Granulicella sibirica: one gene and its partner. The protein of the gene in region 2 binds, or shares a complex with, the protein of the main gene of each other region. Links are inferred from orthologs where the notes say so. Each region holds a gene or a part of one and is shown on either strand. Other genes may lie near its edges.

Region 1 (14,746 bases), on a different replicon or contig from region 2:
GTTGCAGCCATCAAAATCCAGCCAATCCTCCGCGTTGAAGCCTTCAGCATTGCGTCCCTCCTTATAGAAGCTATGCGGCTAAGCATAACCACGGACGCTCACGGTCCCCAAAGTCTCTTCTTCTCGAGCCTGCGGAGACTACCCCGAGAGATTGCAGTCGACCCCGCCGGTCGCTTTCGTAATTCCTGCAAGCAGCGCAGTGACAATGCCACCTCATACCGCATCGATGCAGAGTCAGGAAAAGCAGACTGGTCTTCTTGCCGTAAGAGTTCCATCGCTGGAGTCGGCACTCGAAGCAGCCCTCTCTGGGACGCTTCCAGTGCCGCTCGTTCCTCAAAACAGAGGCTGAAGCAACTAACGCTTACTCGGCCTTTTGGGTCACGAAAGCGGAAACTGAACTTAGGAACCGGGAACACAAGGGCCCGACCTGTCACCAGCTTCGAATGCTCGGACTCAACTCGGGCTTTCCACGGCAACAACTAACCCCTGAGGATACGGCTCTGCGTCTTCGAGCATCTGGCATTGCTCTTCCAGATCTTCCGCGACCGATCGGGCATACTTCAGGAAGTGATTCGCCGAAAGCAGGACCATAAAGGCAAGCCACATCTTGGCCGGCTGCATTGCCCACTTGCGAATCGCCGTGACGAGGAACCTCCAGTAGGCCAGGCGATAGTTCGAGCAGACGCCCTGCTGCCACATCGACTGAACGAAGACACGCAGGTTGTAAAGCAGGGGCAGCTCCGGTGGCTTCTGCGCAGGACGTGGTTGCCACGATTCGAGCGAGCGCATAGCCCGGCCGAAGTAATTCTCAGGGGTGTAGAGGCCGGTCAGCAGAGTGTTCAAACCGCGCAGTAGAACCGGAAGCGGAAGCACAGTCTTGAAGTTCGGCGGGCTGAAGTTCGTCGTGGCCGTGCTGTCTTCGATCAGGCGTCCCTCGCGCTTCATCCGATCGAAGAGCGCTGTCGTGGGAGGAGCTTGTAAGACGCCGGCCATCGCCCAGGTGATGGCGGTCTTATCGATGAACTGGAGCTGCCGCTCGAAGATCGTCTCATCATCGGAGTCAAAGCCGACAATGAAGCCAGCAAGGACCCAGAGGCCGCTTTCGCGGATCTTGCTGACCTGGGTGACGAGGTCGCCGCGCAGGTTCTGGAACTTTGACGAGCCTTTCAGAGCCTCGGCCGATGGAGTTTCGATGCCGAGAAAGACGTACATGAAGTTCGCTTCGACCATGGAGGCGAGCAACTCAGGCTTGTCCGCCAGGTCGATGGACGCCTCGGTGTAGAACGAGATGACACGCTTCGTTCGTTCTTGCCAGGCAGCGAGTGAGTGCGTGAGTTGGAGCGCGAGCTTGTGATTGCCGATGAAGTTGTCGTCTACGATGAAAACCTCGTTACGCCAACCGAGAGCATGCAGAGCGTCGAGTTCCGCGATCAGTTTTTCAGGCGGCTTGGCGCGGGGGCGTCGGCCGTAGATCGTAATGATGTCGCAGAACTCGCATTGGAACGGGCACCCGCGCGAGAACTGCACCGACATCGAGGTGTACTTGTTCATGTGCAGCAGGTCGAAGCGGGGTACGGGACTCACCGACATATCAGGCTTGTCCTTGACCCGGTAGATGGACTGCGCTGTGCCCAGTTCGAGTTGGTATGCGATCTCCGCAAACACCTCTTCCGCCTCGCCGACAAAGACGTGGTCGGCCCGCGTCTTCAGGAACTCGGGTTCGCTGCTGGCCCACGGGCCTCCGATAAAGGTTCTGCGACCGAGATCGCGAGCGCGGGAGAGGACGTCGAGCGTGTCGGTACGCTGCGCCTGCATCGAGCTCACCATGACGAGGTCGGCCCAAAGGAGATCCTCCTCACGCAGTTCTTCGAACGATAAGTCGAGCAGGCGGATGCTCCAAGAGGAAGGACAGAGCGCAGCCACGGTGATCAGGCCGAGCGGCGGCATGACGGACTTCTCAGGCACCATCTCGAGCACTCCCTCGAAGCCCCAGAACGATGGTGGGAAGCGCGGCCATACCATCAAGGCCTTCACCGCCTGGCCGAGGGGTTCGAACTGCTTCGCTGAAATATCGTTGCTAATGGAGGGGAGTTGCTGGAACGGATCCTTCACAGGGGCGAGCATCGTTAGTCTCCGGCGCGGACAATTCAGTCAACTTCAAACGGCGTGCTGGTGAGAGCGGAGGACTGAGCTTGCATCAACTGTGCTCGTAGTCCCTGAAGGTACCATGAATCGGCGCAGCTGGCCTGGAGTGGAGTTTGAAAGTGAGCCGCGCTGGCGAACGCGGAGCGTGAGTGGACCGCGTTCGCCAGCACCTTCTCGCGACTACTTTACACCGGCGGCAGCGTCTTCGATCACCTTGGCGACTTCCTTCGGGTGCGACAACATCACCACGTGGCTCGAGGGAAGTGTGGTTGTTGTGGCCTTGAGTTGCTTCGCCATGCTTGCTTCCTGCTCAGGAGCAATCATGTGGTCGTTGCTTGCGACGATGTACCACGACGGCTTGCTGTGCCAGGCAGCCTGCGTGGGTTGCGCCGCAAAGATCGATCCGTGTGTCTGGCTTTGAACGGCAATGAGAAGAGCCTTCTCTTCCTTGCTCAGATCCTGCGCGAAGCCGGTCTCGATGCCGTCCGGGGAGAGGAGTAGGAAGCCTTCGGGCTGCGGAGCAAGCTTCTCCAGACCGATGGGCTTCGGGAAGGCCTTGCTGATATCGACGATGGACTGGCCCGCGTCCGGAGCGAACGCCGCAACATAGACGAGGCCGACGACTTTGGAATCATTGCCCGCTTCCGTGATGACGACGCCGCCATATGAGTGGCCGACGAGGGTGACCGGGCCATCCTGCGCGGCTATCGCGCGCTTGGTTGCGGCAACGTCATCCTGAAAAGAGGTGAGCGGGATCTGCACAGAGGTGACCTTGTATCCCTTTGCCTGGAGCAGAGGGATCACCTTGGACCAGCTTGATCCGTCTGCGAAGGCGCCGTGAACGAGAACGATGTTCTTTACCTGGGGTGTCTGGGACATGAGTGTTTCTCCGGTGAGCAGAATGCTAAGGACAAGGAGCGTTAGGACCCGCTTCCACATTTGGCGCATGTTGTTCTTCTCCACGGACACGAGGAGGCTCAGAGCAACGAAAGTCGTGTGCTCGCGGCCACATACGTGCCTAGTTTTGTCTTGAGTCACAACGGCAGGAAACTCTCTGCGAGGACCAAACCTGAAGGCTGCGCTCATGCCAATTGGATCAGGCTGGATGGAGGCGTCGTTACCAGATCCTGCTGCGCTCTGACGCTTCTTGCCCTTTTCTAAGGGCTGTTGCGAAAAGCTCACGGCGCAACACCCACCGCAGAACGGAACGCACCTGGAGAAGTGGCCCGCATGCTCGAAACCCTCTTCCGATGTTGGAGCCGGAGCTACACTTCCGCTGCGCATCACTTCGGCGCAAAGGCACATGTGCATCGTGGGAAAGAATCAGCTCGATCGATCGAAAACAAACACGGAAAGGCCCGGTGAGCAGATTCCCTCACCGGGCCGATCTCAAAATGTCCTGCGTGCCTGGTTAGGCGAGAACCTTTTCAATCGATTTGTCGATCGTGTCCTTAGGGACGAAGCCGACGATGTTGTCGGCGACCTGGCCGCCCTTGAAGAGGATAAGCGCGGGAATGCCGCGGATGCCGTAACGAGCCGGCGTTGCCGTATTCGAATCGACGTCCATCTTCATGACGCGGAGCTTGCCGTTATACTGCGTGGCAACCTGGTCTACCACCGGCGCGAGCGCGCGACATGGTCCGCACCACGCTGCCCAGAAATCGACGAGCACGGGCTGCTCGGACTGCAGAACCTCTTTTTCAAAGGACGCATCGCTCACTTCGGTTACAAACTGTCCAGCCATTTGAATCCTCCTGCTGCTCATCCGTATCTCGGGCAGCCTTGATTGCTTCCTAATAGTAGATGCATATCGAAGTGATATGGGTTCAAATTGCCCGGAATGTGCATATCCGGGCAGCCAGGTTTGGGTCCGCCGCTCGTCAATACATAATGAAACCTACCGGGGGAGCATGTGAGGAGTTCGACGATCGCGCGTCTCGTGTGCCTTTTGGCGGCTGCTTTGGGCCTGGCGGAAGCCCAGAGGGCTTCGACGGGAGGACGACCCCAGCCTTCACGGATCGTGCGTGAGGGCTGCCCGGCACCGGTTCCGCCGGCCACGGGCGAAGCGATCGCGGGTGCGTCGGACTCGATCGAGATGGAACGCAGCGGATGCGATGGGCTTTGCCCAGCTTACAAAGTGAGGGTCGGCGGCGACGGAAGCGTGCAGTGGACTGGCAGGAAGCTGGTTGAACTCCACGGGAGCGCGTCCGGGGCGATGAGCAGCGACGAGGCGCGGGCTCTGATCCAGCGGGCAGCGGATCTCGGATTCTGGGCGCTGTGTACGAAGTATGCGCAAATTGGCCCTGGGGCGGGAACGATCGTGACCACGATCTCCATCGCCGGGCACGTGAGGCGTGTCGAAGACACAGGCGAAGCGGCACCGGGATGGCTGCGGGCGGTGGATCTCGATGTCGACCGCGAGGCGGACACGCATCGATGGAGGCACGGGACTCCGGAGAGGGAGTTGTTCGGAGCGGATCATCTTGCCGTCGATACGATGTCGCCGAAGGCTGGCGTGACCCGGCTGATGCGGGTGGCGGCTTCGCGCCGGGGAACGGGTGAACTGGCGGAGATGCTCGCGGATACGTCGCTCGATCGCAACGCGACCGACAGCAGCGGGTGGAACGCGCTCATGTACGCGGCGCAAGCAGGAACGACGACGGCGGTCCGCATGCTGCTCGATGCGCGAGCCGATCCTGCCCGCAAGTCGAACGCTGCGGAGACGGTGCTTGCAGCCGCAGTATCGTCGAACGACGATCCGGCTGGGAAGATCCGGATTCTGACGGCAGCAGGAGTCGACGTAAACGCGGCGGATCTGCGCGGGGTGACCCCTCTGATACTGGCGGCGAAGCGTCCCGAGGTTCCCGGTGTGATCGCGGCGCTAATACAGGCAGGAGCTGACCCGACGAAGCGGGACGTGCAGGGTAGGACCGCGCTCAGCTACCTGGAAGAAGCAGACGCGGGGGACACGAACCACGGGCGGTACCGATCCGCCCGCCAACTACTTGCAAGAGGTAAATGACAGCTTACTGGTTTAAAGAGAGAACGCCCGGACCTCTCAAATGGAGATCAACGGGCGGCGTAGCAGTCCTCCCCAGAACTGTCCACAAGCAGAAAGTTATTCTTTGCAGGGATATATGTAAAGAATTCTTAGGTAACCTGATAAGTCGAACTAATAAGTTACTTCAGCGGGTACCGAGATCGTCGTCTGAACAAGTTCAAGGGAGGAGTCCTCGGCGGCTTGCCGAACGCACTCTTCTACCGGACCGGTCGGGGCCTCCGGATCGAGGATGAGAAGGACTGACGGGCCAGCGCCGCTGAGTGCCGCACCCCAGATTCCGGCAGGGGCATCCGCAGCGGCGAGCAAGGGGAGAAGCCGGGGCAGAAGCGGGCAGGCTTCGCTTCGATAGGGCTGGTGGATGCGATCCCGCATGGCGATATGGAGGAGATCTGGGCGGTTGAGCGCGAAGGCGGCGACCAGAAGCGACGATCGCTGGATGTTGGCGACGGCATCGGCGCGGGAATAGCTGTCGGGCAGGAGGGCGCGAGCTTTTTCGGTGGCGAGGCTTGCGCCTGGGAGAGCGAGCAGGAGACGCCACGGAAGATCGAGGCCGCAGGTAGCGGTGAGGATCTCGCTTCCCTGCTGGCAGGATGTGGTCATGCCGCCGAGGGCGCAGGCGGCGACGTTGTCGGGATGGCCTTCGCGCAGGCAGGCTTCGGTCATCACCTGGGCGGGCGTCCAGCCGAGATCGCCGAAGTGGTTGGCAAGGTGGACTCCGGCCAGGAGCGCAGCGGCCGAAGATCCGCAACCCATGCCAAGCGGGATCTCGTTATGAACCTTGAGTGAGAGGTGAGGGGCGAATTTGCCCTGGGCCGCGAGGACTTCGCGGTAGGTGGTGAGGATGAGGTTTCGCTCGAGCGACGCGGCCAAATCAGGATTGCGCCCCGTAGCCTGGATGCTGGTCTCGACGGCTTCCCCGGCTTCGATGTTCAGATACAGCGACATCGCCAGGCCGAGGGCGTCGAAGCCGGGACCAAGATTCGCGGAAGTGGCAGGGAGGCGGAGTTTGATCGGCGGTCTCAGGCGGGGTGCAACTCCATGTGGGCTTCGAGCGTGCGGAGTACGGTGCCCGGGTCGGGATCGAGCACGATCGGCGGCTTGCGGAAGGACTCCTGCTCAGCTTTTTCGGCGGACGACATCGCGGACCGCTCGGCTTCGGTGAAGAGTTCGTCGCGGTGATAGTTGATCGTGTAGTCGGAGTCTTTGAGGGTATGGCCTGTGAGGATAAGGACGACGCGCTGTTCCGCGTGGATCTTGCCCTGGGCGACAAGCTTCCTAAGACCCGCGAGCGTGACCGCTGAGGCAGGCTCGCAGCCGATCCCCTCGGCACCGATCTGGGCTTTGGCGAGCGCGATCTCCTGCTCGGAGACCTGCTCGACCCACCCGCCGGTAGAGCGGATGACCTTCACCGACTTCTGCCACGAGGCCGGCGAACCGATGCGGATGGCGGAGGCGCGGGTCTCGGCGGTGACGGAAACGAGTTCCCTGCCGTCGTTCTCCTGCATCGTGCGCCAGAGCGGGTTCGCGCCCTCTGCCTGGATGACGGAGATGGTCGGGACGCGGTTGATCAGGCCGAGGTGATGCATCTCGGCGAAGCCTTTGCCAAGCGCCGCGGAGTTGGCGAGGTTTCCGCCGGGCACGATGATGTGCTCAGGAACCTGCCAATCCATCTGCTCGGCCATCTCGAAGGCGGGAGTCTTCTGACCTTCGAGGCGGTACGGGTTGACGGAATTCAGCAGATAGATCGGAAAACGCTTGACGAGGTCGGTCAGGATGCGGACGCAGCCGTCAAAATCGGTGCGGAGCTGGACGGTGAGGGCGCCGTAGTCCATGGACTGCGAGAGCTTGCCCCAGGCGATCTTGCCCTCGGGGATGAAGACGATGGACCGGAGCCCGGCGCGGGCGGCAAAGGCGGCCATGGCGGCGGAGGTGTTGCCGGTCGAGGCGCACGCGACCCACTCGAAGCCGCGCTCGCGGGCAACGGAGAGCGCGGCGGTCATGCCGGTGTCCTTAAAGGAGCCCGTGGGGTTCATGCCCTGATGCTTGGCGAGGAGGAAGTCAAGGCCGAGCGCGCGGGCGTTGCGCGGCAGGTCGTAGAGGGGAGTGTTGCCCTCGCGCAGGGTGACGGCACGGTTGGGATCGTCGAGGATCGGAAGAAGGTCGCGAAAGCGCCAGACGCCGGATTGATCCACCGCCATCGTCGACGTGCGGCGCTCCTCCCAGAGGAAGCGCAAGGCGGACGGGTTTGGGAGGCGGGCGGCAGGATTGATCGGGCCACCGGTGTTCGGCGTCGGCGGAGTATCGTCCTTGGCGGAGGTTCCCCGGGGCGACCACGGGTAGAAGACCTCAAACAGGCCGCCGCAGTGCAGGCAGCGAAAATCGCTTGCGGCATGCTTTCCGGCGATCTCATCGCCGCAGTTGGTGCATCGTAATAGATGTGCTGAACTCATGGTGTCAGGCTCTAGGTTACCGTACCCGCCGGGCTGTTCCCAAGCTCGGGGCTGCGGTTTGTATGTTTTGCGGTCTTTTTACCGGTCTTTTGCTCGAGGGCAGGTTGCAGGCGCAGGAGAAGCCAACGGTGCACGTGGCGGCCGCAGCCGACCTCCAGCCAGTGATGCCGGCGTTCGCGTACGCGTTCGAACAGAAGACGGGGACGAAGCTGACGGTGTCCTTTGGCTCTTCGGCGACGCTCGCGCAGCAGATCATCAACGGCGCTCCGTTCGATGTCTTTCTTGGCGCGGACTTCGTCTTCCCGGAGAAGGTTGTCGCTGCAGGACTCGCGACGGCTGCCCCCCTGCAGTACGCCAAGGGGACGCTTGTGCTCTTCGCCCGCAAGGACTCTCCGCTGAACCCGCTGCACATGGAGGAACTGACCGACCCGCGCGTTACGAAGGTAGCGATCGCGGACCAGTTCCATGCGCCATTTGGCCGTGCAGGCTATGCTGCGCTCGATAAGCTGAAGATCCTGCCGCAGGTCACACCGAGGCTTGTGGTCGCGGAGAACGTCGCGCAGACGGCACAGTTCGTCGTCTCGGGTAATGCCCAACTCGGGCTCATCTCGCTGACGCTGGCGAGTTCGAAGGCGATGGCGGACGTCGGCAATTACATCCGCGTGCCGACCGTCTATCCAGAGATTCTGCAATATGGCGTCGTGATGAAGAATGGGCCGAATCGCGCGGGAGGCGAAGCGTTCCTCGAGTTCATCCGCTCGCCCGAGGTGCAGAACAAGCTGACGGACTTCGGCCTCGAACCGGTGAAGTAGCCGCGAAGTACACTCCTGCTATGGATTGGCAGACTGTTGAGCTGACGGTTCGGCTCGCCGCGACGACGACCACTCTCCTGATGCTCCTCGGGCTTCCCCTTGCATGGTGGCTGGCGCGTGGCGGCGGTTGGGCACGGGCCGGGGTGCAGGCGATCGTGGGTCTTCCACTTGTCCTCCCGCCTACGGTGCTCGGCTTCTATCTATTGGTCGATCTCGGTCCTTTGACGGGCTTAGGGAGGGCGTTGATTCACCTGATTGGCCATCCTTTGGCATTCAGTTTCACGGGACTTGTGGTTGGGTCGATGCTGTATAGCCTCCCGTTCGCGGTTCAGCCGATGGTCGCCGGCTTCAGCGCGATTGATCGTGAGTTCGGAGAGGTGGCGAGCACCCTTGGAGCCTCGCCGGTACGTGTATTTCTCGGCATCACGCTTCCGCTCGCGAAACGGTCAGTGGTGACGGCCGCGGTGCTCGCCTTCACCCACACCGTCGGAGAGTTCGGGGTCGTGCTGATGCTTGGCGGCAATATCCCCGGAGCCACCCGGACGATGTCGATCGCGCTCTACGACCAGGTGCAGGATGGTCAATACGCGGATGCGAACCGGACCGCGCTCGTCCTTCTGCTCGTCGCGTTCGCGGGTCTCGTGGCTCTCTATGCCCGGCCGCGCCGTTCAGGCGGCGAGCTTGTCTGAGATCGTTCATCGCCTGGAGGTTGCGCTGCGCCACCGAATCGGGGTGCTTGACCTCGATGTGGCCTTCACGCTCGCCAAGCCGTGGACATCTCTCTTCGCCCCATCCGGCGCGGGAAAGAGCACGGTGCTGCGCGTGATCGCAGGATTGGTCAAGCCGGATGGAGGGCGCGTGGTGAGCGCATTCGTGTCTCAAGAACCGCAGGTCAGACTGACCGATACGGCAACCGGAGTATTCGTTCCGCCTCACGAGCGCAACATTCGCTTCGTCGGTCAGCAGTCCGCGCTCTTTCCGCATAAGACAGTCTCGGAAAACGTAACGTACGGCATGACTTCCGCCGATAAGAGTGAGCTCTCAGAAATCCTGCGGATCTGCCGGATCGAGCATCTTCTGAAAAAGATGCCCGGGAACCTCTCGGGCGGTGAGCGTCAGCGTGTGTCGCTTGCGCGTGCGCTGGCGGCAGGCGGGGCTAGAGCGCTTCTGCTGGATGAACCATTTACCGGGCTCGATGTCGCCCTGCGCGACGCAATCACGTTCGACCTCAGGGCTTGGCTGCGGAGCAGAAGCATTCCTGTCCTGCACGTCACGCACGATATCGGCGAGGTCTTCTCACTTGCGGACGAGGTGATCCGGATGGAGGGCGGGCGCGTTGCGGCCCAGGGCTCGCCGCATGATGTTCTGCGGGCGGAGCGCGAGCGGCTGCTCGGGCTGTTGGACGCTGAAGCCCTGCCAAAGCGATCATCAGCCGATCGCGATTTCTGAGATCCTGCCTGGGATGCTCCAGACACTGAGAGGTTCCATGCGAACTCCAATGAAGGTCGCTTTATCGCTGCTCTTCCTCTTGCCGCAAGCGCACCCGCAGGAGACGCTTCACGCTTACGCTCTTGAGGAAGTGCACATCACGGGAAACTGCCACATCTACCACTTGAGCACGGCTGACGGGAAACCGATTTACTTCAAGAATGCGAACATCTGTCATCAGGAAAGCAAATTCGACACGATGCAGCCAGAGGAAAACCTGAAGAATGGCGTCATGACCAAGGTTGTCTACGAAATCAAAGAGAGCGAGTACCTGCTCCATGACTTCACGGACCACCCTGTCGCCTTCGTTCTCGATCAACCTCTCCCCGATGGGTGGCAAGTCGTCTCCGACCCGCAGCCACTCACGACCGATAACCATATGGCGATTTACAGAGTTCTCGCCCAACCCGGGCAAACCGTTCGCCTCCATACGGGACAAAGACGTCAGGTTGACTCCCGCGTGGATCATCCAAAGTGATGTGGCGGTTTTATCATTGGTAGGTAGTGAACGTTCCGCCCCCAACTTTCGCGGCACCCTCCCCAGAGCTTATCCGCGCGATCAACGATCTCCTGCCCGCGTACGTGGCCTACGTCGATGCCGATCTGCGCTATCTCGCCGCGAATCAGATGTACGTGGAGCGCTTTGGGCGGCCCGAGCAGCAGATCGTCGGGCAGCTCGTCTCCGACGTCACCGGCCCGGCCTTCGAAAATGTCGCCCGGCATCTTCGCGCCGCGCTCACCGGGGAGATTCAGTACCTTGAGCCGCGCATGATCTCTGTCGACGGCTACCGCACGCTTTCAGTCACCCACCTGCCGCATCGCGACGCGGACGGCACGGTTCTGGGTGTGATTGTCTATGGCTGCGACATCACCGAACAGCGCCGCGCCGAGGCTGCCTTGCTGCAGAGCGAGAAGCTTGCAGCCGTCGGACGGCTCGCCTCGAGCATCGCTCACGAGATCAACAACCCGCTCGAATCAGTCGTGAACCTCCTGTATCTCATCGAGCAGACCGTCCATCAGGATGCCGAGCAGGCCCGGCAGTTCGCTCTTCTCGCGCAGCAGGAGCTCGCACGCGTGAGCCAGATCGCCACCCAGACCCTCCGCTTCTTCAAACAATCCACATCTCGGCAACGGGTGGACATCCCGGGGCTGATGGACTCCGTACTCGCGCTCTATGCCGGCAAGCTAGTCAACTCGAACGTTGAAGTTGTGCGCGAATACCGGGATCGAGTGGAGCTGGTTTGCCTGGAGGGGGAGCTAAGGCAGGCATTGAACAATCTCGTCGGCAACGCCATCGACGTGATGCGCGTAGGCGGCCGCCTCCGTGTCCGCGTCCGGGGTGCAACAGACTTTGCCACTGGCCGCACCGGCGTCCGTCTCACCGTTGCCGACACCGGCGTCGGCATGAGTTCCGCGACGCAATCCCGCATCTTCGAGCCGTTCTTTACAACAAAGGGCATCATGGGAACAGGTCTCGGGCTCTGGATTACGCAGGAGCTGGTCGTGAAAGAAAACGGACGCCTGGGTGTGCGCAGCCGCGAGGATCAGCCCGAAAAGCCTGCGGGAACGACACACGGAACGGTATTTGCCTTGTTCCTGCCGGACGGCGCGGTTTAGCGAGCAAGGCTGACGTTACCCTAAGCGCCGGAGACGGGCTCGACGGGCTCTTGTTCCAACGTGATGTGGAAGCGATCCTTGATCGTGCCCACAATGCGTTCCCGCAGACCCGCGATGTCGGCGTAGGCTGCGCGGCCGCGATTGATCAGGGCCAACGTGTGACGGGACGAGATGCCCGCTTCACCCAGGCTGTACGACTTGTGAAAACCAGCCTGATCCAGAAGCCACGCAGCCGGAAGCTTGATGTTCCCATTCGGTGCAGGATATCGAGGGATGGTGGACTCCGCGATCGAAAGCGCGGCGGCAATGGGACCGAGGGCTTGTGGCGGCACGATCGGGTTCTTGAAGAAGCTACCGGCGCTCCGGCAGTCCTGCTCTCCCTCGACTAGAAGCATGCCCTTGCCGTGGCGAATCTCGCGGACGGCGTTGTACACCCCGAGAGCCGTCGGCGGATTTGCCATGTCGGCGAAGTAGTTACGCAGATCGGCGTAGCTGAGGTTCGGCTTCGCGGCGGGATCGAGCGCGAAAGTGGCCGATGTGACGATGTAGTGATTGCGATGCGTGGTGTTGAAGAGGCTTTCGCGATAGGCGAACCGGCAGTCGTCGCGGCTCAGGCTGACGAACTCTTTCCGCTCCCGATCCCATGCCCTCACCGCATGAATCGTCTGTGAGACCTCTTGGCCGTAGGCCCCGATATTCTGGATCGGCGAGCCTCCGACCAGTCCTGGAATCCCGGCGAGACACTCCATTCCACTGATTCCCCGCTCGCAGAGATGCAGGACAAGCGCATCCCAGTCGGTTCCGGCGGGGACGTGGAAGAGATTGCCGTCGCGCTCGATCTTGCCGGTGATGGCCAAATGAAGGATCAGGCCGTCGAAGCCGCTGTCGCGAACGAGGAGATTGCTGCCTCCTCCTAAGACGAAAATCGGGAGCCTTCCGGCTTCGGCAAAGGCAAGAGCGTCGAGCAGATCCTGCTCGGTCATGATCTCGACGAAGAAGCGCGCCGGGCCGCCGATGCGGAAGGTCGTATGCTCGGCCAGGGAGATGTTTTCCAGAATTTGCATCCGGATCCAGCCTAAGGCATCTGCGATGCATGCGTTACGGCGGGATGCGCTTCGGGACCGGAAGCGTTAGAATCGACCGAGACGAATGTCCTACCCCGGAGGGTTTGCTCAATGTATCCAGAGATTATGGTAATTCCGATGCGCGAAGAACTGACGCGCGCGGGTGTGATGGAAGCTCGGACCGCGGCTGAAGTCGATGCCGCGATCGCGCAGCCCGGCACGACGATGCTCGTCGTCAACTCGATCTGCGGTTGCGCCGCGGGCAAGATGCGTCCCGGCGTTCGCATGGCGATGCAGCACGGGACCAAGCCCGAGCACGCCGTCACCGTCTTCGCCGGCCAGGACCGCGAAGCGACCGAGAAGGCCCGCAGCTACTTCGGCGGCCATCCGCCAACCTCGCCCGCCATCGCCATCCTGCGCGACGGTCAGCTTGTCTACCTGATGCAGCGCTCGGCGATCGAGACCTCGACCGCGCCCGCAATCGCCCAGGAACTCGCCCGCGCCTTCGACACCTACTGCGCCAAGACGACCGCATAAGCTGATCCAAAGACGGCTCGAAAGCCCGGAGGTGGGGCAGATCATCGCCGCTGATCCGGGCTTCTGCTTGTTTACTGAGGAGTTCCCGCCCTCCTCATCCCGCGCCCGTCACCGCCGATAAAGGTTGTTGATGGGCCAATCGAGCGTAAGTCGCCTACATCTTTTCTCCCCCGGCCATGCTCTGCTGAATGCGGCGACGGCCCCCGGTTTTGCCGTTCCCCCACCGCCACCCGGCTAGGAGGATCACGCCGCAGCGGACATGCTGCGCCTGCCCGGCAGCGAGCCGGCGTGGGCCGCCGCAGCCTCCACCGTGGGCGACAGCGAACCGATGCAGAGGCTCCGCTCACAGGTGAGGCGCATCGCACCCTACTTCCGGACCGCCCTCATCACAGGCCCTCCCGGCTCCGGCAAGGAGGGCGTCGCACGCATGCTGCACGCCCTGAGTCCAGGTGCCGACGCAAGCTTTGCCGCCTGCGACTCGGTCACACTCGCCGAGTCGATGCTTCGCGTGGACGGCTGCGAACTCCTCGAAACGCTCGGCTCCTCGGACCAGGGCGGGACCATCTTCCTCGACGACATCGCGGACGTACCCCCGGCGCTTCAGGGTGTGCTCCTCCGCATCTGGTCCATGAAGACCCGGGGCAGAATCCGCGTCGTCGCTGGGACGTCCCGGGATCTCCGCACCCTGGGCGTGACGGGCCAGTTCCGTCAGGATCTTCTGCAGTGTCTTAGCGGCGTCGAACTCACCTTGACCCCGCTGTGCGAGCGCCGAGACGATCTGCCCGAGGTGCTCGCCGAGGTGCTTCGCGGGGTCGGCCGAGATCGCGAACTCATCCTGAGCGAGGAAGCCCGCGACCTGCTGCTGGCGCATCCCTGGCCCGGCGATCTCGCGGAGGTCGAATGCGTCCTGTGGGAGGCTGCCCGCCACGCGCAGGATTCCTTCGTGGTCACCGCCGGTGACCTTCCCGACCTCGACGGCGCGGTGGACATCTCGAATGAAGAGGGCACGGGCATGGAGCGCCTTGAAGACGTCGTCCAGCAGCACGTGCTTGCCGTCCTCACGCGGTGCGGAGGCAACAAGGTTCGCGCCGCCGAGATCCTCGGCATCAGCCGCTCGACGCTCTACCGCATGCTCGAATCCCGCGGCGGAACCGGCCTCCTCGAGTACGAAACCCCCTAGCGCCAGTCGAACGCAGTAGACTGGAACGCTACGGGAGCCCTACGTTTTGATCACCTCTGGAACCAGCAGCATCGCCGCACGCCTCGCACGACACACTGCGCTCGCACTCTGCGCGATCACCCTCACCGGCCTCGCGCCCGCCCAGCCTCCCGCGCCTGCGGCAGCGGCGTCTCCTGCCGCACGCGCCGCCGCGCTCGACAGGATCTTCTCCGACTACTGGCAGGAGAGGATGAAGCACGAGCCCGAGTTTGCCTCCACACTCGGCGACAAGCGCTACAACGACCAGCTCTCCGACCTCTCGCCCGCCGCCGTCAACGCATCGCTGCAGCGCGGGCAGGTGTTTATTCAGAGGATCTCCGAGATCGATACCGCCGGCCTGCCAGAGCAGACCC
Region 2 (14,816 bases):
CCATCTCACTGTTGCCGGTGTGTTCGACTCCGGGCATGAAGGCTGCCTGGGAGATCCATCCGAGACCGACGACGGCGTACCGAACCTTCGTACCGGGTTTTACGTGAACTGCCATTGCGTTTCCCTCCGGGGGTTGGTCTGCGCTTTTACGCGCATGGTGGGTGGGACGCATGGGGCGCCAGAGGAGGATGTCCTTTCAGCGCGGGTATGCTTCACGCGCTGAAAACGAGGATTGGTTGCCTACTCGCGGGTGGGGAAAAAGAGCGCGAAGACAGTGCCGCTGCGGCCGGGGGTTTCGCTGCTGCGGACGCGGACCCAGCCCTGGTGGTTCCTGATGATTTCGAGGCTGACCCAAAGGCCGAGGCCGGTGCCGGTGGTGGGCTTGGTGGTGAAGAAGGCTTCGAAAAGGCCGCGCTGGGTGGCTTCGCTCATGCCGCAGCCGTTGTCGGCGACGATCACGCGGAGGCCGGGGCGGCCGGTCTTCCAGTCGCGCGTACAGCGGGTGCGGAGATGGATGTCGCCTTTGCCGCGGAGGGCGTCGAGGGCGTTGCCGAAGAGGTTGGCAAAGACCTGGCGCATGTCGCCGGCGAAGCAGACGATGGAGTCGTTCGAGGCGAACTTCCGTTGAACTTTGACCTGGAGGGTGGCGAGACGCCCCTGGAAGAGGCTGATGACGCTCTCGAGGATCTCGGTCATGCGGGTGGACTGGGCGTGGGTGGACTGCCGGTGGAACTTGAGCGTCTGGGTGACGATGTGGCTGACGCGCTGGAGTTCGCTGGCGGCGAGGGAGGCGTAGGTCTTCATGTCCGGGCCGGCGGCTTCAGAGTGCTCGATGAGGTAGAGGAGGTTGACGATGCTCTCGAGGGGATTGTTGATCTCGTGGGAGATGGAAGAGGCGAGGCGGCCGACGGCGGCGAGCTTTTCGGTGCGGGCGAGGGCGACCTCCTGCTTTTTGCGCTCGGTGATGTCCTGAAAGAAGATGGCGATGCCGGGGCCGACAGGGGCGACGTTGACGACGTACCAGCGCTGGCGCATGGAGTTGAAGTCTTCGAAGGTGATGGCGGTGCGGTCGCGCATGGACTGCTGGTAGCGCGGGTAGAAGGTGGTCTCGACGACGCCGGGGTAGACGTCGAGGAACATGCGGCCGGAGAGGTCTTCGCCGTCGGAGATGGTTCGGATGGCGGCTGCGTTCATATAGCGAATGATCCAGTGCTCGTCCATGACGAGCACTGCGTCGCGAGAGGCTTCGATGAGCTCGTGGACGAGCAGCGCCTGGCTTTCGCGGGCCTTGGCGGCGTGACGAAGGTCTTCAAGAGCGGACTCGGCGCGGGCGGCCTGAGTGAGCGCGGTGGCCTCGTGGACTTCAAGGAGATGGCGGAGGGTATGGACCTCGGAGCGCAGACGGAGGAGTTCGGCGGCGATGGGCTCCTCGCGCGGACGGTCGGGCGTTTCGTGTTCGCGCTCCGGTCTCAACGTAGGCCTCTCGGGGACTGCGCATTCCACTACTTCAACGTACGATGCTGCTTCGCTGGATTTGACCGCTTGAACGTAGTGGCTGATCGTCGACGAACGTCATGCGATGGAAAAGACGGGATGCGCTAGATGGCGCAGGAGCACTAGCTTGACGCCGAGGGCGAGAGTGCGGAAGAGGCTGGCAGTCTCCTGGCGGATGGGGACGATGGAGAAGAGAACGACGAAGAAGAGCTCCCCGGTGGGGAGGAGGCCTCCGAAGCCGAGCACGGAGCAGACGCCGTAGGGCTTTACGAATTCATTCTGCGAGGGGACGAAGGCGCTGTCGCGGGCACGCTCGACGTGAAAGACGTCGAGCGTGCGCCTTTCGAGTTCTTCGAGTTCTCCGGAGGCGGCTCCGATGAGATGCCCGGGTTCGAGACCCATCTGCTGGACGAGGCGGGCGATCATGGGAGCCTGATTGACCATCTCGGCAGTTGCCAGGGGGATTGCCTTGTGGCCGTTGGAGGCATGGCGAGAGTTCCACTCAGGCCGCAAGCCGCGTGTGGCGAGAAGTGTCAGGCAAGGCATCGCCTCGCTGGGGACCCCTCCGTGCATAGCGTGGGTGGCGGCTTCCCGGAGGTCTGGCGGAAGCTCGCCGAAGGTATGAGTCTTGAAACAGCGCACAAGGGCGCACGCTGATTCTCCGGAACCACGAACGCGGAAGGCCTCGTAGAGGAAGTCGACAACCTCGCAGGCGGCGTCTTCCATGCATGCACTATCCTGACCGAGCTCGCGGAGAAACTTGCCGGATTGCACCATCTCTGCGAGGCCGAAGTTTTCGAAGTCATACATGACCGTTGGATGCTCCCTGGAACGCTGATTCAGCCGTGAATCCTCATACAGCAGGCCGGCGAAGCGGTCCGATGAAGAGCTGGTGAATGTCGCCTAAACCACCTTAGCTAAGAAGTCTGAGCTTTACTTCTTTATCGAAAAGAGGAGATGATCCTGTTACGCTTTCCGCGTATCTCATAAACAACAAAAGGACTTCCCCGTGAGCGATGAAGTCGGGAGTGAGATCTCCGCTTCCAGGATGCCGTGTCCGAAGTGCGGGGCGGTGAAGGCCTATCGCAAGACCCGCAAGAACTTCGTACAGAAACACGTGCTGGGCTACTTCGGCCTCTTTCCGTGGGAGTGCGGGTCATGTCACCACCAGTACTACAGCAAGAATCGGGGGGATCGCAGGCGAGCGCGACCGGTCGAGAATCCATGGACCCCACGCGGACCGCAGCACCCTCCGGCAGCCTGAGCACTCAGTTTGCTTCGGGAGAGCCCAGGTCGAGGGGCTTGGTGGTGATGTCGCCGCGCATACCGTACACACCATCCTGCATATCCCAGCCGGGGAGTTCCTGAGACCCGGTAATCAAGCGTGCCCCGTCGTTGAAGAAGACGTAGGTCCAGGCCCACTCACGGAAGACGGAAAACCGGTTGCGGAAGCCGATGAGAAAGAAGATGTGCACGACCAGCCAGGTCATCCAGGCCGGGAATCCGCTCCAGTGCGCCTTGAACGGCCATTCGATCTTGGCGACGGCAGCTTTGCGGCCGATGGTCGCCATATCGCCCTTATCGAAGTAGCGGAAGTCCTTCTCCTTGATGGGACCGTCGGAGCCACGGTCCTTGCCCAGAAGCTTGCCGATGCGCTTCGCGACGTAATCCCCCATCTGCATCGCAGGTTGCGCGACGCCGGGAACCTGCTTGCCATCCTGTTCGACGTGGGCGAGGTCGCCGATGACATAAATCTCGGGGTGTCCTGCGGGGTTGAGGTGGCTATCGACAAGCACGCAACCCTTCTTGTCGGTCTCGACACCGAGCAGCTTGCCGAGGGGCGAGGCTTGGACACCTGCGGCCCACAGGGTGCAGACAGAATCAATCCTCTCCGTGCCCACCATCACGTAGCCTGGCTGAACATCGCTGACATGCATGCCCGTCTTGACCTTGACCCCGAGTGCATTGAGTTGCCGCATGGCGGCTTTGCGGAGATCTTCGGGGTAAGCGGCCAGGATGTTGGGAGATCCCTCAAGGATCATGACACTTGCCGAGGACGGATTGATGTGGCGAAAGTCCTTGCGCATGTAGAGCCGGGCAATGTCAGAGATTGCTCCGGCGAGCTCGACCCCGGTTGGGCCGCCGCCGATGATGATGAAGTTCAGGGCGGGGTGGCTTCCGGTCTCGAGCATCTGGCGCTCGGCCAGCTCGAAGGCGAGCAGAACGCGACGGCGAATCTCGACGGCGTCCTCGACGGTCTTCAGCCCCGGGGCGATCGCCGCCCATTCATCCTTGCCGAAGTAAGAATGCGTCGAACCGGTGGCGAGGACAAGGTAGTCATATTCGAGCCGCGCCCCGGAACGCAGGGTCACACGCTGTTCCTTGACGTCTATCTCGATTGCTTCGTCCATCAGGACGTCAATGTTTTTGTGCTCGCGAACAATAGACCGGATGGGCTGCGCGATATCCGCCGGGGAAAGCACGGCGAGGGCGACCTGGTAAAGCAGAGGCTGAAAGGTGTGGTGGTTCTTCCGGTCCACGAGCGTTACGTCGACTCCCATCTTGGCCAGCCCAAGCGCTGTATGAATCCCGCCGAAACCGCCTCCGATGACCACAACACGCTTCCGTACGCTACCTTCCATCGCCATCGATGACGCCATCGTTCGCAGCTCCTGTGATGCCTTCTGTAGCTTCATCTAATCAGATGCAGCGACGAGCCGCGCACACCATGCATTTTCAGGCCTTCCTTTCAGGGCATTTTTGACAGCGCGAGCGAAAGAAAGCCGTACAGTCCCCGTGGCGGCGACGAACTGCACGGCTTCGGCGACCTTCGACGGATTTACCGGCATGAGGCATGGAGACCGCCGGCGTCCGAAACGAGTGTCTCGAACCCGTCTACCGGAGCGAGAGTACGGCTGGGACGTCTGGCGGGGACGCGGCAAAGAAAGTTGACGTGATGGTCGTTCCGCCCGCAGTCGCGGTGAGAACGGCCGGACCGGCGGCGATGGGGATGACCTGGGTGGTGGCGATGCCAGTGGGATCGGCGTGGAGGACACAGGAGGCGCGTCCACAGGCGGTGAGAGTTGCATTCGTGGCAGTGACAGTCATGGGGACGCCCGCCGCGATCGTCGCGCCGTCCCCATACAGGATCTTGACCGAGAAGGGGGTGGAAGCGGCCTGGCCGATGGATGAGCCGTCCGGGGGGAGCGAAGTGACGGTGAGGATGTCGTTCGGGAGAGTGACGCCAGTAACGGTGCTCGTGACGGTGACGCCGCCCGCGATGGCGGTAAGAACGATGGGGCCGGCGAAGAGCGGGGTGACGGTGGTGGAGATCGTTCCGTTGGCGTCGGTGGTGAAGTAGCAGGCGGTGCCGCAGTTGGTGAGGCTCGCGGCGGGGGACTGGAGCTTGACGGAGATTCCGGTGGCCAGGGTGATGCGGTCGCCGAGGTAGACCTGCACCGTGAAGGGCGTTGGAGAGAGGAGGCCGACATAGGCTGCTCCGGTGGGGGCGGAGAGGATTTTGAGGTAATCGGGCGGCATGGCAAGGGCCTGGAAGGAGGCCGAGGCGGAGGCACTGCCCGATGCGAGCTGGAAGGTGACGATGCCGGGAGAGTGCGGAGTGACGATCGCCGAGATGGTGCCGGAGGCGTCGGCGGTGAGGACGCAGGAAGAGGCCCCGGCGCATGTGGAGAGACCGGCCAGGGTCGCCGAGATGCTGACCGCAGCCCCGGCTATGGGCGTCACACCGTCGGCGCGCAGCACCTGAGCCCGGAACGGAATGGCCGCGGGGACGCCAACGTAGACGAGAGTGGCGGGCTGGGAGAGGATGCGTATCCAGTTCGCCGAGGAGGTGAACGCGACGGCGATCGACCCGCCTCCCGCGGAGGCTTTCAGGGAGATCGTTCCGAGAATGGTGGGAGTCACGGTGGTCGAGATCATGCCCTGGGCGTCCGTGGTGATGGAGCAAGTGGCCGCTCCACATGCTCCCAGTTGACCGCCGGTAGCTGTCACGGTTGCGGGGACGCCGGGGGCGGGTGTGATCCCATCGCCGAGAAGAACCTGGAAGGCGAAGGGGATGGCTGCCGGGGTGCCGACGGTGGTTCCGTTGCCTGGGATCGAGACGAGGTGGACCGTCTCCGGGGGGACGGCCTGCGCGGTGAAGGAGGCCGGGAGGGTGCTGCCGCCGGCGGTTGCCGAGAGACTGATTGTCCCGGGAGTGGTTGGAGCGACGGTTGTCGACACGGAGCCGGTGGAGTCGGCGGTGAGGGTGCAGGTGGATAGGCCACAGGCACCGAGGGTCGCCTGAGTCGCCGATATCTTCACGGTGACGCCGGAGGCGGGGGTAAGGGCGTCGCCGAGAAGAACCTTAACCCCGAACGGCGATGCGGCGGGGGTTCCGACATAGGCGCCGTTTGCGGGAACGGACGTGACGCGGAGGATGTCCGGAGGCAGGGCGAGGGCACCGAAGGAGGCGGAAAGAGTTCCACCCCCGGCTGTGGCCTGGAGCGAGATAGTGCCCGCAGCCGAGGGGATGACGGTGGTGGAGATCATGCCGGCAGGGCTGGTGATCAGTCTGCAGGATGACAAGCCCGCGCATGCGCCGAGGGTGGCTCCCATGGCTGAGACGGCTGTGGTGAGGCCGATGGCGGGGGTAACGCCGTCGGGAAGAGTGACGCGGACGGCGAAAGGGGCTGAGGCGGGAATTCCTGCATAGATTGGGGACGATGGCAGGGAGAGGAGTTGGAGGGTGTCCGGAATGATGGTTGCGGAGACGAAGGATGCGGTTACGGAGGCTGTGTCGACCGAGGCGAGGAGGTTTATGGTTCCGATCGTAGTGGGGGTAACGCTGGTGAGGATGCTGCCAGTGTTGTCCGTGGTCAGCACGCAGGTGGGAATGGCTCCGCAGGCTCCGAGGGTGGCGTTGGTTGCGGAGACGGTGACGCCGACGCCGGATGCCGGGGTGCTACTGTCGGCGAGGAGGACGCGCACGGCGAAGGCCGCGGCTGCGGGAACGCCTATATAGGCTCCGCTGGCTGGAGAAGAGACTACCGTGAGGACGTCCGGCAGGGCGGTCGAGCCGTAGGTGAGGGCGGCGGTCATGGTGGTCTCGCCGCCGGTCGACAGGTCCGTGACGGCGACGTCGGCGGTTTGTGCGCTGGTCATGGCTGGGGCGATGGCTACGATCGAGGTCGGAGACCAGCTCAGAACCTGGGCAGCTGCGCCGTTGATCGTCACGGCGTTCCCGGAGCGGAAGCCTATGCCAGAGATAGTGACCTGGCCTCCGTTGAGAGGGACCTGGGTCGGCGTGATCGAGTCCGCGTAGAGGACACGCGCGGTGTAGGCGTAGTCGGGACGGCCGTCTCCGCGCATATCGCCGAGGCCCAGGCGGAGGAGGCGGGTTGCTGGATTTGCCACGGTCAGGGCGGTCAGGCCGGGAGTCGCGGTGTTCATGGAGGCGGCTACGGAACCGACCGACGGCGGGGTTCCGGGCGCGTCCGCGCTGGCCCAGAGGCCGATGACGGGCTGCACCTTTCCGGCGGTGGGGATGCCCTGGTCATCGAGCGCCATCACCTCGACGGTCAGCGTTCGCCCGGCCTGCACTGCGAATCCGGACCAGGCGGTGTGGCCGTAGCCGCAGAGCGTTCCGGCCCATTCTCCGTTCGGGACGACATCGGTTGGGGCTGTCTCGGCGCCGTCGGAGCCCGGGGTGCATGCTCCCGCTCCGCTAGTGGCGACGAGCGTCTTCGACGCATACGACGCCCTGCCGACGACGCCGTAGGTTACCGTCAGCGGCTCTCCGGAGGGCGTTACCTGCGATTCGGTGTAGGGGCCGACGGCATACTGGCCCGTATAGAGGGGATTCACCGGCTCGGTCGTCACAATCATGTTGTTCCACACCTCGCCCGTGGGAATCGGGATCCAGGCGAGGTCGAAGGTTCCTTCCATCTGGTAAGGCCAGCCGAAGCTCTCCGCGAGGGACGTTCCCTTGGGCGTGACCGGGTTTCCTCCAATCCTCTGGAAGCGATAGCCGGAGACGGAACTCTCGAGGTCGTAGGCGTCCGTGGTATTCGTTGGCGGGTGGAAGCGTCGCACGAGTACGTTCACGCCCTGCATACCTTGTCCGTTGGCGAAGTTGATCGAGCCGGTCACGAACCCGGCGACGGAATAGGCGGGGATCTTGCCGTTTCCGGTGGTGCCACTCGGGTAGACGGTGGCGATGGAGGCGAGGTCGTCCGGACGCAGGGTAAACGGCTGCGGCAGGCATTGATAGGCGTAGGGTCCGCAGAGGAGGTCGATGGGGTGCATCAGGGGCCAGTTGAGCTCTTCCGCGTTCGAGGCCTGCGGCGATCCGGTGAAGACGTTGTCGTTGGTCTGCGACCAGGCCAGTCCAAGCACGCGGCCAAAGGCGCGGACAAGCCTGTACTTCATCTCGAGCTGCAATTCGGGGTCGGGACCGGTGCATCGGCCGTTCAGAACGAGAAGGGCATGCTGGATGAGGTTCGACGGGGCGATGCTGTCGACGCTCTCGGTGACGGCGGCCTGACGGCAGTTGCCGGGGTCGCTGGCACCGCTGCCGAGGAGAAGGTCGGTCACGGAGCCGTCGCTGTCGTAGATCACGGCGATCTGGATGGCTGCGCTGTTCGAGGGTTGCACGTCGGCGGGAAAGACGAGGCCGCTCGAGCCGAAAGAGACGTTCGCGCTGCTGACATGCTCGGCCAGCGTGCCACCCTGCGCGAGGACGATGCTCGATACGCTGACGTTCCATACGCCGGCGGCGTCGGCGACCAGGGCATCCGCGGCGGCGTGGTTGACCGAGGCGCTGAGGTCGCCGGGATCGGTGAAGTAGAGGGGGCTGGTGGTGAACCAGACGACGGGCTTGCCGTCGGAGTTGGCGAAGTACGGCCTGCCCGAAGACCAGCGCGGACCGCCCGCGAACGCTGTCGCCGTGACCGTCACGGTCAGCCAGATGGCCCAGACGGCTGTCCTAGTGAGCCGCATGGAGAGATTCCTGCCAGATGAGCAGCATGCCGAGGACCTGACCTAGTTCCGGCTGAAGATTGGTGGCGGGCTCCGGAGTTGACACTCCGCCAAGCGCGAACCCGGTGGCTACCCGCGACAGCGCGGGCGATATGGAGTTTGTCGAGCGCAGGGTTTTCGCCTGGAGCCAACGCAGATCGACGCGACTGACCGTGTTCTGCACGGGCATGACAGCCTTCGCGGCTTTCGCAGCGTGCGCCTGCACGCCCTGCGCGATGCGCGCCGAGGGTGAGACGAGGTCCCCGCCGGTGACGGGGATCGCGCCATCGAGACCGTCGACCGGAGAACTCAGGCCACCTGGCCCCGGAGAGCGCAGAAGCATGAGCCGTCTCTGACCGACCTCGAAGCGCGGCCCATCGCGCCAGAGCCCGGCCCACTCGCGCACGATGTAGGTCGACCCCGCCGCCGGCCCTGAGACGGCCTGTTCGACGCGAAACTCGACCTCGACTACGCCTGCTGCCGCGTTGCCGGCCTGCTCCCCGGGGTTGGGCAGACGCACAGAGGTGACGGTACCAGCGAAGATAATGGCCGCACGGCTGGTCATCTCCTGCAGGACCCCCGCGACGGTCGTTGCCGGAGCCGGGTAGACCGGAGTTGCATCCGATGGAAGGCGTGGGAGTTCCTGCTGAGACTGGAGCGCTGTCGTAAGCCCAAGACCAGCCACAGCGATCAGGACAAGCCGCAAACGTTCCACGCCGCACCTCCGTCTCTTCTTTGTCGTCAGAAGAAACTTCGGTAACGGCGTGTGACTCGTTTTGAAACAGCGCTCAAGTTCTCAGCGGAATGGCCGATGAACCCGATCCTTATTGCTATGGTTGACCGTCGCCTCCACCGGCTCCATAGATATTGCCAGTGGTGTAGGAGGCGTCCTGGGATGCGAGCTGGACGTAGATGGAGGCGAGTTCGGCGGGCTGGCCAGCGCGGCCGAGAGGGTATTTGCCTCCGAAGTTGCGCCAGTGCTCTTCGGTTGCGCCGCCTGAGATCTGGAGAGGGGTATAGATCGGACCCGGCGCGACCCCGTTGACACGGACACCCCTGGGGCCGAACTGCTTGGCGAGCGATTTGACGAAGTTCATGGTCGCGGCCTTGGTCTGGGCGTAGTCGTAGAGGTTGGCGGCGGGATCGTAGGCCTGCTCGGAGGTCGTGGCGATGATCGCGGAGCCCGGCTTGAGATGCGGCAGGGCCGCGCGAATGATCCAGAACGGCGCGTACATGTTGGTCTTGATGGTCCAGTCGAAAAGCTCCGTCGTCATGTCGAGGATGGACTCCATCTGGTGCTGACGAGCCGCGTTCGAGACGACGATGTCGAGACCGCCAAGTTCCGAGACGGCCTGGGAGACGAGCTTGAGGCAGAAGACCTCCTCGCGGAGGTCGCCGGGAATCAGGACGGCCTTACGACCCGCCTTGCGGATAAGCTCGGCCACCTGTTGTGCGTCGGGCTCCTCGCTTGGGAAGTAGTTGATGGCGACATCGGCTCCCTCGCGGGCATAGGCGATGGCGGCGGCGCGGCCCATGCCGGAGTCGCCGCCGGTGATGAGGGCCTTGCGGTTGAGCAGTCGGCCGGAACCCTTGTAGCTGGTCTCGCCGTGATCGGGCGGAGGCGTCATCTTGCTTGCGAGCCCAGGCCAGGGCTGGAACGGGCTTGTGTAAGGAGGCTTGGGGTACTTGCTCGTCGGGTCGGCGACGGGCTGTGCGGTAGAGGCTTGTGCCTGCGCCGCGGAGGGGATGGCGGCGGCGGCAAGGCCCGCGCCCAGCGTGCCTACCAGGGTGCGGCGGGAGATGGTGTTATCGGATGAAGACATGAGGGTCCCAGACGTGCATTTCTTTCGCAGAGGTAGCCAGATCGTCTCTTGCAGGCGGTAGTCGGTTGGATGCGACTTCGGCTCTCGGTGAGGGGTATGGAGCTGCATGGTACGGGACCGCAGGCCGAAATTCAGCGGATTACAAGCAATTTCTTCAGGCTCGTCAAAACGGAACTGATGGAGAAGCGCTATCTGCTAGGGGCTCCGAGGCCCGGTTTAGAGCAGAAACTTGCCGACGCACTGAAACGAATGCTCTCCGGTGATCACAATCTTTTGATCACAGAGCGCCCGGTGAAGGATCGACCCGCATCCGGACGCGTTTAACTGCCCTCGGCCGAACGGAATCGGGAGCAGTCGGAGAAGCCAATGGAAAACGACATTTCTATCGCCATATTGACCGTTGCGCTGCTTACCCTGGTTTTTCTGTGGGCCTTTCTTTGTGATTGCATCAGAATTCGTCGATTTCGAGCGCTCGGCGGTGAGAACACCTCCAAGCAAAAAGCTAAGGTGGCTACTTCAACTGAGGGATTGCGGCGAACTCCGGACGGCACCCGAGTATGAGAGCCCGGCTCGGTCATCTCAGCCCTTCGGCGACGCTCGCATCGTCGACACGTCCGGACTCAAGAGCCAACGCGTAGATGGTCGAGCGATCGTCCAATACCTGACTTTCAAGGACTGATCGTTTAAACCTCCGTCGCTGGTCTCCCAGCCATTCACCCTCGCCTAAATCTCCGGGTAGAAATCGAAGAACGCGTCGATGCTGAGGCGAAGCTGTGCCTCGATCTGTTCACGGCTGCCCTCGAGGATGTGCATCGTTACATGCGCCTCGTTGCCGTTCTTCAATGCCAGCGTGGCATCTCCCACCGAGGAAACCTCATCCGCCGGCAGCAATCGCATTCCGTAAACCAAAGTCAGATTCGCCATAACCTATTGTCCCATTGGGAATAGCCTTCAGGTGCGTTTGGGCGGGTTGAATCCTTTTTGCTGGTGCCGCATTTACACTAATGGTGCCACTATGCCTGATTCTTCCGTTCGCGATACCGTTATCCTCGGCTCCGGCTGCTCCGGCCTGACAGCCGCCATTTACGCCGGCCGCTCCAACCTCAAGCCTCTCGTTCTCGAGGGCCACGAGCCCGGTGGGCAGCTTTCGATCACGACGCTGGTCGAGAACTTTCCTGGCTGGCCCGAAGGTATCCAGGGACCCGAGCTGATCGAGAATATGAAGAAGCAGGCAGAGCGTTTTGGCGCCGAGCTTTCGATGGCGCACCTGGTTTCGGCCGACCTGACGAAGTACCCGATCGAGCTGAACCTGGGCAAGGAGATCGTCAAGACGCGGACGCTGATTATCGCTTCGGGCGCGTCGGCGCGCTGGCTGAACCTGCCATCCGAGCAAGCGCTCATTGGCCATGGCGTGAGCTCGTGCGCTACGTGCGATGGGTTTTTCTCGCGCGGCAAAGAGATCGCCGTCATCGGTGGCGGGGATTCCGCCATGGAAGAGGCGCTGTTTCTGACGCGCTTCGCCTCGAAGGTGACGCTGATCAACCGCACGGGCAAGTTCCGCGCGTCGCCGATCATGCTGGAGCGCGCGATGGCTCATCCGCAGATCGAGTTCCTCTCGAACACGGTCGTCGAAGAGGTGCTCGGCGTCGAGGAGAAGGACGTGAAGGGGCTGCGGATTCGCAACACCGTCACCGGGGTCGAGTCGATCCTGCCAATCTCGTTCATGTTTCTCGGCATCGGGCATATCCCGAACGCCGGGATGTTCTCCGGGCAGATGGATCTGGATGAAGATGGCTACATTCTCGCCCACGACGACGTGTACACGACGCTGAACGGCGAGGTGCTCAAGGGCGTCTTCGCCTGCGGGGACATCAAGGACCGGAAGTACCGGCAGGCGATCACGGCCGCAGGGTCGGGATGCATGGCGGCGCTTGAGGTGGAGAAGTTTCTGGAAGAGCACGGGCGCTAAGGCTCTTTCTCGCGCTGGAGCCGGTGCGTTAGCGTATTTGCATGGAAGGTTTCGCGCCACGAGCCCGGGAGTTCATCCCTACGCCCCTGATCGAGACTGAGCGGCTTTTGCTGCGGCCGCTTGAGCTTGCGGATGCGGCGCAGGCTCAGCCGCTCTTCGCTCGATGGGAGATCGTTCGGCTGCTGAATGACGTGGTTCCCTGGCCCTTCCCGCGCGACGGGGTCGAGACCTTCTATAGGGAGAAGGCGCTCCCCGCGATGGCACGCGGCGAGGAGTGGCACTGGACGATCCGTACTCGGCCTCATCCGGAGGGGCTTATCGGCATGATTTCGCTGAAGTCGGAGGAATCCCGGCATGCCAGCAACCGGGGCTTCTGGATCGGGTTGCCATGGCAGGGGAATGGGTACGCGACAGAGGCATCGCGGGCAGTGACAGCCTTCTGGTTCGAGACGCTGGGCTTCCCTACCCTCACGGTGCCAAAGGCTACACAAAACATCGCCTCGCGGAAGATCTCCGAGCACTCCGGGATGCGGTTGATCCGGACCGAGCCGCATGGGTTCGTCTGCGGACAGCTTCCCGCCGACATCTGGCAGATCACCCGGGAGGAGTGGCTGGCGCTGCCGGGAAACGCGAATACCGGCAAAACCGTAGACTAGGCAGGAATGTCCATTGCAGAGAATCTCTCGCGTATCCAGAACCAGATAGCCGATGCCTGCGCGCGGGCGCATCGCTCGCCGGCAGACGTAGCCCTGATGGCGGTGTCGAAGGTCCATCCGGTTGAGGTCGTGCTCGAGGCGTATGAGGCCGGGCTTCGGCTCTTCGGCGAGAACCGCGTGCAGGAGTGGCAATCGAAGGCTCCGGCTGCAGCACACCTGGAGGGGCTGGAAGTCCACCTCATCGGGCCGCTGCAGAGTAATAAGTCCGCGAAGGCCGCGGAGCTCTTTCAGGCTGTCGATACGGTCGATTCGTTGAAGATCGGTCAGAGGTTGAATGCGGCCGCCGAGGCGCTCGGTAAGATGATTCCTGTGCATATCGAGGTCAAGCTCAGCCACGAGGAGTCGAAGCACGGAATCGCTCCGGAAGAGCTTCCCGGTCTTCTCGCTTCACTGTCCGAGCTGAAGCACCTGGCTTTGGCCGGCTTGATGACCGTTCCGCCGTGGTCGGAAGAGCCCGAAACGGCTCGGCCTTACTTTCAACGCCTTCGTCAGCTTCGAGATGAGAACGTTTCGATGTACGCGGAGCTCACCGGACTCTCGATGGGAATGTCCGGCGACTTTGCCGTAGCCATCGCCGAAGGCAGTACCTGCATCCGAATTGGTACCGCATTGTTTGGAAGGCGCGTGTATTCTGCTTTGAACCAGGATCGATAATTTTCGCGGAGGTGATCTATGGGACGTGAAGCTGTCTGTACCTGTCAGTGGGGAGAGATGAAGGGGCAGGTGACCGCGCTCCTCGAGGCACGCGAACTGATCCTTGGGGGAGGTTCGATTACAGGTGAGAAGCGCCGCAAGATTCCGATCGCCAACATGCGCGAAATTCACCTGGAAGGGCCAGCGGCGGATCGGCTGAGCTTTCAAGTCGGGGACGAGACCGTCACGTTAAGCTTAGGAGCGGATCAGGCGAAGCGTTGGGAGGCGGCGCTGCTGAAACCCGCGCCAACCCTTGCTCAGAAACTTGGCATCACGGCGGCTATGAAGGTCCGTGCGCTGGGCAACATGGAGGATCCCGAACTGGCGGAAGCGGTAGCGAGCGCCGGGAAGATCACGAAGAATCATCCGGACCTCACGCTGGCTCGCGTCGACTCCAGGGAAGATCTCATGCAGGTGATCAAACATACCCACCCGAATCAGGTTCCGTTGTGGGTGATCTATCCCAAAGGCCGACCGAAGGCCATCAGTGAGGCGTTCGTGCGTGAGACTCTGCGCGCGCTCGGCCTGACCGATACCAAGGTTGCTTCGGTCTCGCCGACACTGACGGCGCTCCGCTTCCATCCGCGAAACGCTTAGGCGCGTTCACTTATTTCGTTATATCGAAGACTGCGTTGGGCGCTACTGAGATCGCTTTCCCGTCCTGCGATGTGATCGACACATCCTCTGCGGAGACCTGCGCGAACATCACAATCATGCCCTTCTGCGCGGCTATCCTAATGTGCTTCAGCACGACGCTCTTCACGGGCGACTCCGGGAGACCAACGATATAACCGGCGTTTTTCGCCCCGGTCGCCGTGACGTTCTCGATGGTGAAGTCGTGGAAGAAGGGCGTGAGGCGCCCTATCGGCGCGCTCGGCACCTCGCCCTCGGGAGCGACCTTCGGGTAGTACTCGCTGATGAGAATCGGCGTCGTCACGTCCTCCATGGTGATGTCTTTGAAGGTCATGGCGTAGATCTGCGCGCCGCGATCGCGGTTCGACTTGATCCGGATGCCCTGGTCGGTGCCCTTGAAGTGGATTCGCTCGGCGTGGATATTGTTCGCACCTCCTGCAAGCTCGCTTCCGATCGAAAGACCGTGCCCGT

Evidence for each region.
Region 1: the proteins of trxB (region 2) and trxA are in contact, whole or in part, in a crystal structure (PDB 1F6M), measured with the Escherichia coli proteins. The link is inferred for Granulicella sibirica from one-to-one orthologs.

What each region holds. Positions count from the first base shown.
Region 1 is NZ_RDSM01000002.1:1,247,223-1,261,968, forward strand. What follows is about bases 2,224-5,096. They hold trxA (thioredoxin), read right to left. Parts: upstream 3,890-5,096; coding sequence 3,557-3,889; downstream 2,224-3,556. Other genes in these bases: GRAN_RS16100 (alpha/beta fold hydrolase), read right to left, coding at 2,326-3,024; GRAN_RS16110 (ankyrin repeat domain-containing protein), read left to right, coding at 4,058-5,096. Outside these bases: GRAN_RS16085 (hypothetical protein), read right to left, coding at 1-50; GRAN_RS27050 (beta-propeller fold lactonase family protein), read left to right, coding at 73-483; GRAN_RS16095 (B12-binding domain-containing radical SAM protein), read right to left, coding at 454-2,124; more of GRAN_RS16110, read left to right, coding at 5,097-5,167; thrB (homoserine kinase), read right to left, coding at 5,318-6,229; thrC (threonine synthase), read right to left, coding at 6,226-7,656; modA (molybdate ABC transporter substrate-binding protein), read left to right, coding at 7,791-8,468; modB (molybdate ABC transporter permease subunit), read left to right, coding at 8,489-9,157; GRAN_RS16135 (ATP-binding cassette domain-containing protein), read left to right, coding at 9,150-9,917; GRAN_RS16140 (hypothetical protein), read left to right, coding at 9,955-10,434; GRAN_RS16145 (two-component system sensor histidine kinase NtrB), read left to right, coding at 10,461-11,573; GRAN_RS16150 (UDP-N-acetylmuramate dehydrogenase), read right to left, coding at 11,594-12,637; GRAN_RS16155 (BrxA/BrxB family bacilliredoxin), read left to right, coding at 12,749-13,174; GRAN_RS16160 (sigma-54-dependent transcriptional regulator), read left to right, coding at 13,434-14,354; GRAN_RS16165 (DUF885 domain-containing protein), read left to right, coding at 14,401-14,746. UniProt on the Escherichia coli protein: Participates in various redox reactions through the reversible oxidation of its active center dithiol to a disulfide and catalyzes dithiol-disulfide exchange reactions.
Region 2 is NZ_RDSM01000003.1:70,409-85,224, reverse strand. What follows is about bases 10,384-13,326. They hold trxB (thioredoxin-disulfide reductase), read left to right. Parts: upstream 10,384-11,349; coding sequence 11,350-12,303; downstream 12,304-13,326. Other genes in these bases: GRAN_RS17210 (YggS family pyridoxal phosphate-dependent enzyme), read left to right, coding at 12,966-13,326; GRAN_RS17215 (GNAT family N-acetyltransferase), read left to right, coding at 12,345-12,959; GRAN_RS17225 (allantoinase), read right to left, coding at 11,058-11,258; GRAN_RS17230 (hypothetical protein), read left to right, coding at 10,431-10,658. Also shown: GRAN_RS17270 (Gfo/Idh/MocA family protein), read right to left, coding at 1-115; GRAN_RS17265 (two-component system sensor histidine kinase NtrB), read right to left, coding at 241-1,473; GRAN_RS17260 (hypothetical protein), read right to left, coding at 1,573-2,304; GRAN_RS17255 (hypothetical protein), read left to right, coding at 2,504-2,758; GRAN_RS17250 (NAD(P)/FAD-dependent oxidoreductase), read right to left, coding at 2,763-4,154; GRAN_RS17245 (IPT/TIG domain-containing protein), read right to left, coding at 4,390-8,493; GRAN_RS17240 (hypothetical protein), read right to left, coding at 8,480-9,226; GRAN_RS17235 (SDR family oxidoreductase), read right to left, coding at 9,342-10,334; more of GRAN_RS17210, read left to right, coding at 13,327-13,673; GRAN_RS17205 (hypothetical protein), read left to right, coding at 13,692-14,309; GRAN_RS17200 (glycoside hydrolase family 28 protein), read right to left, coding at 14,320-14,816.